DNA from 2 places in the Kitasatospora sp. NPDC059648 genome. Region 1 is predicted to be linked to the other one. Evidence: predicted binding sites of a transcription regulator. Region 1 holds the regulator's gene; the other holds the start of a gene.
The links. Region 1 encodes HrcA, which represses chaperone genes, less so after heat shock. Its sites were predicted from a motif close to TTNGCACTCNGNNNNNCNGAGTGCNAA; they were not measured.
Positions count from the first base shown of each region.

Region 2: a site for HrcA is predicted at 4,689-4,715, ahead of groES (co-chaperone GroES). Genes of this name have one in related genera too.

Region 1 covers NZ_JBHWDU010000008.1:76,859-82,702, forward strand. Annotated here, with positions in the region: gene ACFV1W_RS07740 (DUF3097 domain-containing protein) at 1-756, opposite strand, end outside; gene ACFV1W_RS07745 (hypothetical protein) at 781-1,365, opposite strand; gene htpX (zinc metalloprotease HtpX) at 1,399-2,319, opposite strand; gene hrcA (heat-inducible transcriptional repressor HrcA) at 2,587-3,621, shown strand; gene dnaJ (molecular chaperone DnaJ) at 3,696-4,838, shown strand; gene ACFV1W_RS07765 (16S rRNA (uracil(1498)-N(3))-methyltransferase) at 4,932-5,681, shown strand; gene ACFV1W_RS07770 (PDZ domain-containing protein) at 5,753-5,844, shown strand, end outside.
Region 2 covers NZ_JBHWDU010000029.1:76,754-82,597, reverse strand. Annotated here, with positions in the region: gene ACFV1W_RS19400 (response regulator transcription factor) at 1-326, opposite strand, end outside; gene ACFV1W_RS19395 (WhiB family transcriptional regulator) at 890-1,216, shown strand; gene ACFV1W_RS19390 (LysR family transcriptional regulator) at 1,304-2,302, opposite strand; gene groL (chaperonin GroEL) at 2,481-4,109, opposite strand; gene groES (co-chaperone GroES) at 4,242-4,547, opposite strand; gene ACFV1W_RS19375 (hypothetical protein) at 4,796-5,131, shown strand; gene ACFV1W_RS19370 (SAM-dependent methyltransferase) at 5,172-5,844, shown strand, end outside.

The sequences.
Region 1 (5,844 bases):
GCTGTTCACCTTCGACAGGATGTGCTTCCAGGCGGCCGGGGTGTCCACCGGCCAGCCGAGGCGGCGGCAGGTGCCCTCCTTCCAGTCCTCGCCGCGGGGGACGGCGGGCCAGGCGGGGATGCCGACGGAGGACGGCTTCACGGCCTGCCAGATGTCGATGTAGGGATGCCCGACGACCAGTACGTTCTCGCCGGTGACCCGGGCGGCGATGCGGTGCTCCTTCGTGCCCGGGAGCAGGTGGTCGACCAGCACCCCGAGGCGCCGTCCCGGGCCGGGGGCGAAGTCGGCGACGATCGCGGGGAGGTCGTCGATGCCCTGGAGGTACTCGACGACGACGCCCTCGATGCGCAGGTCGTCGCCCCAGACCCGCTCGACCAGTTCGGCGTCGTGCCGGCCCTCGACGTAGATCCGGGACTCGCGAGCGACCCGGGCGCGGGCGCCGGGGACGGCGACGGAGCCGGAGGCCGTACGCCCCGGAGTGCGGGGGGCGGCCGGGGCGGTCGGGCGGACCAGGGTGACGGCCCTGCCCTCCAGCAGGAAGCCGCGCGGGACCATCGGGAAGACCCGGTGCTTGCCGAAACGGTCCTCCAGGGTGACGGTGAAGCCCTCGGCGGTCTTCTCGCAGCGCACCACCGCCCCGCAGAAGCCGGTGGCCACCTCCTCGACCACCAGGTCCCGCTCGGCCGGCACCTCGGGTGCCGGCTGCTGCTTCTTCCACGGCGGGGTGAGGTCGGGTCCGTACTGGTGGCTGCGCATGGAGGCGACTATACGGACGGCCCGTCAGAGGCCCGGCGCGCCCCAGACCGGGAACCAGCGGCTCAGGTCCTTCTCCAGCCGCAGGTCGTTCCCCAGCATCGCGTTGACCTGCAGCTCCAGCGGGCTGTTGCGCCGCTCCCCGCCGCCGGGCATCGGGGCGAAGGGGTAGAAGGTGCCGCGCTTGTAGAGGTAGACCAGGGCCAGCGACTGCCCCTCCGGATTGCGGAAGCCAACCAGCGAGCAGAGCAGCTGCGGCCCGAAGCCGTTGGCCTCCAGCTCGCTGTTGACCGCGTGCAGGTCGTTCACCAGCTCCGGCAGTTCCTCGGGGGTGTGCCGGGCGAGCAGCCAGGAGTAGCCGTAGCCGTCCTTGGAGGCCTCCACCGGGACGCCGCCGCGCTCGGTGTCGGCGTCCAGCAGCGCCCGGACCTGCTGCTCCACCTGGACGAACGCCGCACCCTCGACGGCCGCGAAGCAGACCGAGCCGAGCCCGGTGGGCAGGAAGCCGGCCCCGGCCTCCAGGGTGAGCGCGGCGGACGGCACGCCGAACAGCTGGTCGAGGTCGGGCTTGACGGGCTTGGTGCGGCCGAACAGGGCGTCCAGGAATCCCACGTCGGTCCTTTCGTGAACGGGGGGCGGAACGGGTCAGCGGCCGAGCTGCTCGGAGATCTTCGCCAGCTGGGCCAGTCGCTTCTCCAGCGTCGGGTGGGTGGAGAACAGCTGGGAGGCGGTCTCCCGGGCGCTCAGCGCGGGGGCGAAGTAGAAGGCGTTGTAGGGCTGGGAGCGGCGCAGGTCCTCGGTGGGGATGGCAGCGATCTGCCCGGTCACCTTGGTGAGGGCGGAGGCCAGGGCGCTGGGCCGGCCGGTGAGCTGGGCGGCGGCCCGGTCGGCGGCCAGCTCGCGGTAGCGGGAGAGCAGCCGGGTGAGCAGGAAGCTGATGGCGTAGACGACCATCGACACCAGCGGGATGACCAGCGCCACGATGGCCGCGTTCTGGTCGTTGCTGTTGCGGTTGCCGCCCATGAACCCGCCGTACACGGCGATCCGGGTCATCGCCCCGGCGAGCACGCCGAGGAAGCCGGCGATGGTCATCACCGCGACGTCCCGGTGGGCGACGTGCGACAGCTCGTGCGCCAGGACGCCCTCCAGCTCCTCCGGTTCGAGCCGGCGCAGCAGGCCGGTGGTGACGCAGACCACGGCGTTCTGCGGGTTGCGGCCGGTGGCGAAGGCGTTGGGCATGTCGTTGTCGGCGACCGCCACGCGGGGTTTGGGCATGTCGGCCAGGGCGCAGAGCCGGTCGACCGTGCCGTGCAGCTGGGGGAACTGCTCCTCGGTCACCGGCCGGGCGCCCATGGCCCGCTCGGTGATCTTGTCGCTGAACCAGAACTGGGCCACGAACAGCCCGCCGGAGATCAGCACGATCAGTGGCCAGGCCCCGCGCAGCAGCGCGATCAGCAGGCCCGTGAAACCGACGTACAGCAGCCCGATCACGAACATCGTCGCGACCATGCGGCCGGTCAGGCCGCGGTCGGGCGCGAAACGGGTGTGCTGGCCCGAGCTCGACATCTCTTGCTCCTCCGTTCGCCGTCGCTTCCGATGCTGCCACCCGGACGGCCCCGGGGCACCACCCCCGCACGCGGAGTGTCGTGGCGGCCGTCCGGAACTGCGGGCAGGATCACCCCGGCCGGGCCGTTCCTGCGGTAGGACCCGGGCCGTACACTGGCAGGTACGGTTTTGGCACTCGGGTGTGCAGAGTGCCAGGGTCGGGGCCGTCCGAGGAGCGGCTCGCAGCATCACAGACGGACAACGTGCGAAGACGGAGGTGCGTGCCCCATGGCCGGTGAGGTCCGCCAGCTGGACGACCGCAAGCTCGCCGTGCTGCGCGCGATCGTCCAGGACTACGTGGGCACCGAGGAGCCGGTGGGCTCCAAGGCCCTGGTGGAGCGGCACAACCTGGGGGTGTCCCCGGCCACGGTCCGCAACGACATGGCGGCGCTGGAGGAGGAGGGGTACATCCACCAGCCGCACACCAGCGCCGGGCGAATCCCCACCGACAAGGGCTACCGGCTGTTCGTCGACAAGCTCGCCGAGATCAAGCCGATGAGCTCCCCGGAGCGCCGGGCGATCCGGCACTTCCTGGACGGCGCCGTCGACCTGGACGACGTGGTCAGGCGCACGGTGCGGCTGCTCGCCCAGCTGACCCGGCAGGTCGCCGTGGTGCAGTACCCCTCGCTCACCCGCTCCACCGTCCGGCACATCGAGCTGGTGGCGCTGGCCCCGGCCAAGGTGATGCTGGTGCTGATCACCAACACCGGCCGGGTCGAGCAGCGGATGATCGACTGCCCGGGCACGGTCGGCGAGACGGTGCTGGCGGACCTGCGGTCGCGGATCAACGCGCGGGCGGCCGGTCAGCGGCTGCCGGACGTCCCGGGGCTGCTGGAGGAGCTGCCGGGGGCCTTCGAGCAGGCCGACCGGCCGACCGTCAGTACGGTCCTGGCGACGCTGTTCGAGGCGCTCGCCGAGCAGAACGAGGAGCGGATCATGCTGGCCGGCACGGCCAACCTGACCCGCTTCGGGCACGACTTCCCGCTCACCATCCAGCCGGTGCTGGAGGCCCTGGAGGAGCAGGTCGTCCTGCTCCGCCTCCTGGGTGAGACCGCGGACGCCGCGATGACGGTCCGGATCGGGCGGGAGAACGCGTACGAAGGGCTGAATTCCACCTCGGTCGTTTCGGTCGGCTACGGTTCGGGCGACGAGAGCGTGGCCAAACTGGGTGTGATCGGTCCGACCCGGATGGACTACCCGGGCACAATGGGGGCGGTGCGAGCGGTGGCACGGTACGTGGGCCAGATCCTGGCCGAGTCGTAGCAAGCAAACCGTCGCCGGATGTCCGGCGGCGGTGTCCAGTCGCACTACTACAGGCGGAACAAGCGGAGCATTTGGTGGCCACGGACTACTACGCGGTACTCGGCGTCCGACGGGATGCGGGGCAGGACGAGATCAAGAAGGCGTTCCGGCGCCTGGCACGCGAACTGCACCCGGACGTCAACCCGGACCCGAAGACGCAGGAGCGGTTCAAGGAGATCAACGCCGCCTACGAGGTGCTCTCCGACCCGCAGAAGCGCCAGGTCTACGACCTCGGCGGCGACCCGCTGTCGCCCGGCGGCGGCGGTGGCGCGGGCGGCTTCGGCGCCGGCGCGGCGGGCTTCGGCTTCTCCGACATCATGGACGCCTTCTTCGGCGCCGCGGCCGGCCAGCGCGGCCCGCGCTCGCGCACCCGCCGCGGCCAGGACGCCATGATCCGGCTGGAGATCACCCTGGAGGAGGCCGCCTTCGGCACCACCAAGGAACTCCAGGTCGACACCGCCGTCACCTGCACCACCTGCAGCGGCGAGGGCGCGGCCCCCGGCACCTCCGCCCAGACCTGCGACATGTGCCGCGGCAAGGGAGAGGTCTCCCAGGTCACCCGCTCCTTCCTGGGCCAGGTCATGACCTCCCGCCCGTGCCCGCAGTGCCAGGGCTTCGGCACCGTCGTGCCGACCCCGTGCCCCGAGTGCGCCGGCGACGGCCGGGTGCGGGCCCGCCGCACCCTGACGGTCAAGATCCCGGCCGGTGTGGACAACGGCACCCGGATCCAGCTGGCCGGCGAGGGCGAGGTCGGCCCCGGCGGCGGCCCGGCCGGCGACCTGTACGTGGAGATCGCCGAGACCACCCACAGCGTCTTCCAGCGGCGCGGGGACGACCTGCACTGCACCGTCACCATCCCGATGACGGCGGCCGCGCTCGGCACCCAGGTGCCGCTGCAGACCCTGGACGGGCTGGAGGAGGTCGACATCCGGCCCGGCACCCAGTCCGGCCAGTCGATCCCGCTGCACGGCCGGGGCATCACCCACCTGCGCGGGGGCGGCCGCGGCGACCTGATAGTGCACGTCGAGGTGCAGACGCCCACCAAGCTCGACGCCGAGCAGGAGGAGCTGCTGCGCCGGCTCTCCATGCTGCGCGGCGAGGAGCGGCCGTCCGGCCAGTTCGCGCCGGGCCAGCAGGGCCTGTTCTCGCGCCTGAAGGACGCCTTCAACGGCCGGTAGTCGTCCGGGAAGGGGTGCCGGGGGCAGTTCCCCGGCACCCCTTTCGCGTTGTCCCCACTCGGCCGCCGGCCCCTTCCTGGAAAGGTCCCCCTCATGACCGCGCCCGTCTTCGTCGTCGAGACCGAGCGGATCGCCGCCGCCGCGCCCGGGGCCGTGGTGCGGCTCGACGGCGCGGAGGGGCGGCACGCGGCGGCGGTGAAGCGGCTGACGGCCGGTGAGGCGGTGACCCTGGCGGACGGGCTGGGCCTCGGCGTGGACGGCACCGTCGCCGAGGTGCTCGGCAAGGACGCGATCGACGTCACCGTCGACGCCGTACGGCGGGAGCCGGAGCCGGCACCGCGGATCGTGGTGGTCCAGGCGCTGCCCAAGGGCGACCGCGGCGAGCTGGCCGTGGAGACCATGACCGAGGTCGGCGTGGACGTGGTGGTCCCCTGGGCCGCCTCCCGGTGCATCACCCAGTGGAAGGGCGAGCGCGGCGCCAAGGCGCTCGCCAAGTGGCGGGCCACCGCCCGGGAGGCGGGCAAGCAGTCCCGCCGGCTGCGCTTCCCCGAGGTGCGCGAGCTGGTGACCACCCGGCAGCTGGCGCCGCTGCTGGCGCAGGCCGCCCTGGCCGCCGTGCTGCACGAGGAGGGCGCCGAGCCGCTGGCGCAGGCCGCGCTGCCGGCCGGCGGGGACATCGTGCTGGTGGTCGGCCCGGAGGGCGGGGTCTCCCCGGAGGAGCTCGCGGCCTTCGCCGAGGCGGGCGCGGCGCCGTACCGGTTGGGCCCCTCGGTGCTGCGCACCTCGACCGCCGGGGTGGCCGCCGGGGCGCTGCTGCTGGGGCGCACCGGCCGCTGGGCGTAACTCCCGCGCGCCCGACCGGAGTTCTCGGGAAATCGGAGCGGATCGTACCCGCACCTGCTTACGCTGACCGGGTGACGGACTCCCTGAGCACCTCTCCGGGCGCCTATCTGCGCCATCCCCATCTGCACGGTGACCTGGTCGCCTTCGTCGCCGAGGACGACCT
Region 2 (5,844 bases), on a different contig from region 1:
GCGCGCGAGGCGTCCTTGTGCAGGTACCCGCGGGCACCCGCGGCCACCGCGAGCGCGACGCCGTCGAGGTCCTCGGCGACGGTGAGCATGATGATCCGGGCGCCCGGGTCGGCGGACAGCAGCCGCCGGACCGTCTCGACCCCGCCGAGGCCGGGCATCCGGACGTCCATCAGGACGAGATCGGAGCGGTCGGCCACCCAGCGGCGGAGGACCTCCTCCCCGTTCGTCGCGGTGGTGACCCGGTCCACACCGGGTACGGTCGCGACGGCGCGGCGAAGCGCCTCGCGGGCGAGCGGGGAATCGTCGCAAACGAGAACGGAAGTCATGACCGTCGTCCTCCGCAGCTGATCCGCGTCACGTTGAGCCTCCTGGCTGGTACGAACCTCTCCGACACGGCCGATCGGCGACGGACTTCGTACTGATCGCCCCGACTTGCCCGCGATCGTTCCCGACGTCCGGCGCCCGCTAACCGCCTCCGCACTTCCAACGACCGTCACTCGAATGAGTTACGGCCTTCAGGGCATCTCCACCACTGTACGTGGCCAACCCATTACGGATCAGCCGCATCGCGGTGCACACGCCGCACTTTTGCGCAGCTCGCGCGCGGTCGGCGTACGACCCGCACACCGGTGCGGTGTGCCGCGCGCCCCCTCGGCCACCCGATTGCCACACCCGGACCCAGCGAAAACCGTTGCCCACTTTGCCCGTTTTTATAGCTTTCGTATGGTCATTGACTGTTGTGCCAGTGTGTGGGTGACTTGTCCATGGAGTTGCCTTAAGTCATATTTCCAGGTGTCCACACCAGTGCGGGACGCCCCGCCGGGCACCGCTCGGCAGCAGCCCGCCGAAAGGCCCGGCCGCCGCCGACCGCCTCTGAAGGGAATGAGCCATGGCAGATTTCTCCCGCCTCCCCGGTCCCAACGCGGACCTCTGGGACTGGCAGCTCTCGGCAGCCTGCCGCGGCGTGGACAGCTCGCTCTTCTTCCACCCCGAGGGCGAGCGCGGGGCGGCGCGCAGTTCGCGCGAGGCCAGCGCCAAGGAGGTCTGCATGCGCTGTCCGGTGATCGCGGAGTGCGCCGCACACGCGCTGGCGGTCCGTGAGCCGTACGGCGTCTGGGGCGGGATGACGGAGGACGAGCGCGAGGAGATGCTGGGCCGCTCGCGGCACCGCCTGGTGGAGGTCCCGCTGGCCCCGCCGGCGGTCGCGCACCGCTAGACCCGCATCCGCGGCGCGCCGTGAAGAAACGTTTCTTCGCGGCGCCTCAGGGCGCTGCTGCGCCGTTCGGGGGAGAAGGGGGCCCCGTCAGCGGTCGGCCGCCGCCCCCGCCAGCCGCTCCCGCATCAGCGCGACGGCCGGGACCTCGGCCAGGTCCGGCAGGGTCAGCGCCACCACCTGGCGCACCGCCGGCACCCCGGAGGCCGTCCGCACCGGCACCGTCGACACGCCGTCAGGGCGCACCGACTGCAGGGCCAGCCGGGGCAGCACCGCCACCCCGAGCCCGGCCGCCACCAGGCCGACCACCGCCGGGTAGTCGTCGGTCGCGAAGTCGATCCGGGGCTCGAAGCCCGCCCCCGCGCACAGCTCCACCAGGTGCCCCCGGCACTGCGGGCAGCCGGCGATCCACTGCTCCCCCGCCAGTTCGGCCAGCCCCACCGGACCGCCCCGGCCGGCCAGCGGGTGGCCGGCGGGCAGCAGGCCCACCAGTGGGTCGTCCAGCAGCGGGGTCACCACCAGATCGGACCAGTCGGTGCCGGCCGACAGCTGCTGCGCCTCCAGGTTCGCCTCGGCCCGTGCCTCCCGCGGTGAGCCGTGCGCGGGCGCGGGCGCCGCGGCCGCGCCGTCGGACTGCGGGTAGCGGAAGGCCAGGGCGATCTCGCACTCGCCGCCGCGCAGCATGGCCAGCGACTCCGGCGGCTCGGCCTCGACCAGCGACACGCGCACCCCCGGATGGCTGGCCCGCAGCCGGGCGACCGCGGGCGGCACCAGGGTGGAACTCGCGGTCGGGAAGGAGACCAGCCGCACCCGCCCGGCCCGCAGCCCGGCGATCGCGGCGACCTCCTCCTCGGCGGCGGAGAGCCCGGCCAGGATTCCGGTGGCATGCTTGAGCAGGACCCGTCCGGCCTCGCTGAGCTGCATCCCGCGGCCCGAGCGGACCACCAACGGGGTGTCCACCGACTTCTCCAGGGCCTTCATCTGCTGGCTGATGGCAGGCTGCGTGCACCCCAGCTCGCGAGCGGCGGCGGAGAAGGAGCCGGTGCGGGCGACGGCACGCAGGACGCGCAGATGGCGGGCCTCGATCATGCCTCAGTTATAAGTCAATCTTTGCATTCTGCAAAATTCTGCTGATAGTTGAAGTCTGGAGCACCTGCGCGACACGGCCGCCGGCCCGGCCCGGAGGCGAGCGGGCGAACAGCAGCCGGAGGCCCGGCCCGCAGCCCCTCGCGGGGCGCGGACCGGGCCTCCGGTCAGGCGTTCGGCGTCAGTGCGAGTGGCCGTGGCCGCCGTGCGAGTGACCGGCCTCGGCCTCCTCCTCCTTCTTCTCCACCACGAGGGTCTCGGTGGTGAGGAGCAGGGAGGCGATCGATGCGGCGTTCTCCAGGGCGGAGCGGGTGACCTTGACCGGGTCGATGACGCCGGCCTTCACCAGGTCGCCGTACTCGCCGGTGGCGGCGTTGTAGCCCTGGCCGATCTCCAGCTCGGAGACCTTGGAGGTGATGACGTAGCCCTCCAGGCCGGCGTTCTGGGCGATCCAGCGCAGCGGCTCGTGCAGCGCCTTGCGGACCACGGCGACACCGGTGGCCTCGTCACCCGACAGGCCCAGGCCGTCGTTCAGCACCTTGGCGGCGTGGACCAGGGAGGCGCCACCACCGGCGACGATGCCCTCCTCGACCGCGGCGCGGGTCGCCGAGATGGCGTCCTCCAGGCGGTGCTTGCGCTCCTTCAGCTCCACCTCGGTGGCGGCGCCGACCTTGATGACGCAGACGCCGCCGGCCAGCTTGGCCAGGCGCTCCTGCAGCTTCTCGCGGTCCCAGTCGGAGTCGGTCGCGGCGATCTCGCCCTTGATCTGGGCGACGCGGCCGGCGACGGCCTCGGAGTCACCGGCACCGTCGACGATGGTGGTGTCGTCCTTGGTGATGGTCACGCGGCGGGCGGTGCCCAGCACGTCCAGACCGGCCTGGTCGAGCTTGAGGCCGACCTCCTCGGAGATGACCGTGGCGCCGGTCAGGACGGCCAGGTCGCCGAGGATCGCCTTGCGGCGGTCGCCGAAGCCCGGGGCCTTGACGGCGACGGCGTTGAAGGTGCCGCGGATCTTGTTCACGACCAGGGTCGACAGCGCCTCGCCGTCGACGTCCTCGGCGATGATCAGCAGCGGCTTCGAGGCACCGCTCTGCAGGATCTTCTCCAGCAGCGGCAGCAGCTCCTGGATGGAGGAGATCTTGCCCTGGTTGATCAGGATGTACGGGTCCTCCAGGACCGCTTCCTGACGCTCCGCGTCGGTGACGAAGTACGGCGACAGGTAGCCCTTGTCGAACTGCATGCCCTCGGTGAAGTCCAGCTCCACGCCGAAGGTGTTCGACTCCTCGACGGTGATGACACCGTCCTTGCCGACCTTGTCGATCGCCTCGGCGATCAGCTCGCCGACCTGGGTGTCCTGCGCGGAGAGGGACGCGACGGCGGCGACGTCGTCCTTGCCCTCGATCTCGCGGGCGACGGACAGCAGGTGCTCGGAGACGGCGGCGACGGCCTTGTCGATGCCCTTCTTCAGGGCGGCCGGGCCGGCGCCGGCGGCGACGTTGCGCAGACCCTCGTTGACCAGGGCCTGGGCCAGCACGGTGGCGGTGGTGGTGCCGTCACCCGCGACGTCGTTGGTCTTGGTGGCGACCTCCTTGACGAGCTGCGCGCCAAGGTTCTCGTACGGGTCGTCCAGCTCGACCTCACGGGCGATGGTGACACCGTCGTTGGTGATGGTCGGGGCGCCGAACTTCTTGTCGATGACGACGTTGCGGCCCTTGGGGCCGATGGTCACCTTGACGGTGTCGGCCAGCTTGTTGACACCGCGCTCCAGCGAGCGGCGGGCGTCCTCGTCGAACTGCAGGATCTTCGCCATGTTCCCTATTCCCTCGGGGCTGCGGCCGGCCGACCGGCCGCCGAACTACGTGAACCAACAACCACGCCCCGGGCCCCTGTCACTTGGGACACGGATCCGGGGCGGGTCGGAACGTCTTACTTCTCGGTGCTGTTACTTCTCGATGATGGCGAGAACGTCGCGGGCCGAGAGGACGAGGTACTCCTCGCCCTGGTACTTCACCTCGGTGCCGCCGTACTTCGAGTACAGGACGATGTCACCGACGGCGACGTCGAGCGGCAGACGCTGGCCGTCCTCGAAGCGGCCCGGGCCGACGGCCAGGACGACGCCCTCCTGGGGCTTCTCCTTGGCGGTGTCCGGGATAACCAGGCCGGAGGCCGTGGTGGTCTCGGCGTCGAGCGGCTGGACCACGATGCGGTCCTCGAGCGGCTTGATGGCAACCTTGCTGCTGGTGGTCACGTCCGAGCTCCCCTTCGGAGATTACGGGGTTTTCTAACGGGTAGGGGCGAACCTGCGGGCCTGCCGTCGCGGGGGTCAGACACACGTCTTCGCGTTAGCACTCCCCCACTGGGGAGTGCCAAGGACGACCATAGGCCGCCGTTAGCACTCAGTCAACCAGAGTGCCAACGGCGCGCCCGGCGGACTCGGGTCGCGGATGAGTAGCCGTACTCATGTGCGGTGCCGGAGCCCGCGGCCAGACTCCTGACATGACATCGATTCCGGTGCGCGTCGGCCCGTCCCGGCTCAAGGACGCGTCCCTCGCCCTGCTGGCAGTGCCCCTGCTCGGGGTCGTGCTGCCGTTCCTCGTCTTCTGCTCGGTCGCCTCCCTCGGCAGCGGTCCCGGCGCCGGGGACGACGGGGACGGAAGCGGATGGGCCTTCCTGGGCATCGGGATGACGGCCGGTCCGGTGGCCGCCCTCGTGGCGGGCGTCGTCGTGGCCGTGCGCAGCCGGCGGTCCGGCTACCCGTTCCTGGCGGTCACCGCCGCCCTCTCGCCGTTCCTGGTCCCGGCGGTCCTCTCCTCGGGCGTCCTGTGGCGGTGACCGACCGCCCCGACATCCGCCGACGGGTCAGAATGGCCCCGTGGACACCGAGAACCTCCAGCCCCTGCTGACCCCCGAGGGCCAGGCCCTGCTCGCCGAGCTGCGCGAGTTCACCCCCGAGGAGGAGCTTGCGCTGGCCACCCGGCTGCGGCGGGAGCACCCGGCGGAGCTCGTGTCGGCGGCGTTCGGGCAGGCGCGGCTGCGGCAGCGGGCGCGGGCGAAGTTCGGGGCGGACGCCGACCTGATGTACTTCACGCCCAACGGGGTCGAGCAGTCCACCCGGCGCAGCGTGGCCGAATGGCGGGCGCGCCGCTTCGCCGAATCGGGCGTACGGCGGCTGGCGGACCTGTGCTGCGGCATCGGCGGGGACGTACTGGCGCTGGCCCGGGCCGGGATCCAGGTGCTGGCCGTCGACAAGGACCCGGCGGCCTGCGCCGCCACCGCGGCCAACGCCGCCGCGCTGGGCCTGGCGGAGCTGGTGGAGGTGCGCTGCGCGGACGTCGCCGAGGTTGACGTGACCGGCTACGACGCGGTGTTCACCGACCCGGCCCGGCGCACCTCGCGCGGCCGGGTGTTCGACCCGGAGGCGTACGCCCCGCCGCTCTCCTGGGCGATCGAGGCCGGACGGCGGACCCCGATCGGCGCCCTGAAGGTCGCCCCGGGCATCCCGCACGAGGCCGTCCCCGCGGACGCCGAGGCCGAGTGGGTGTCCG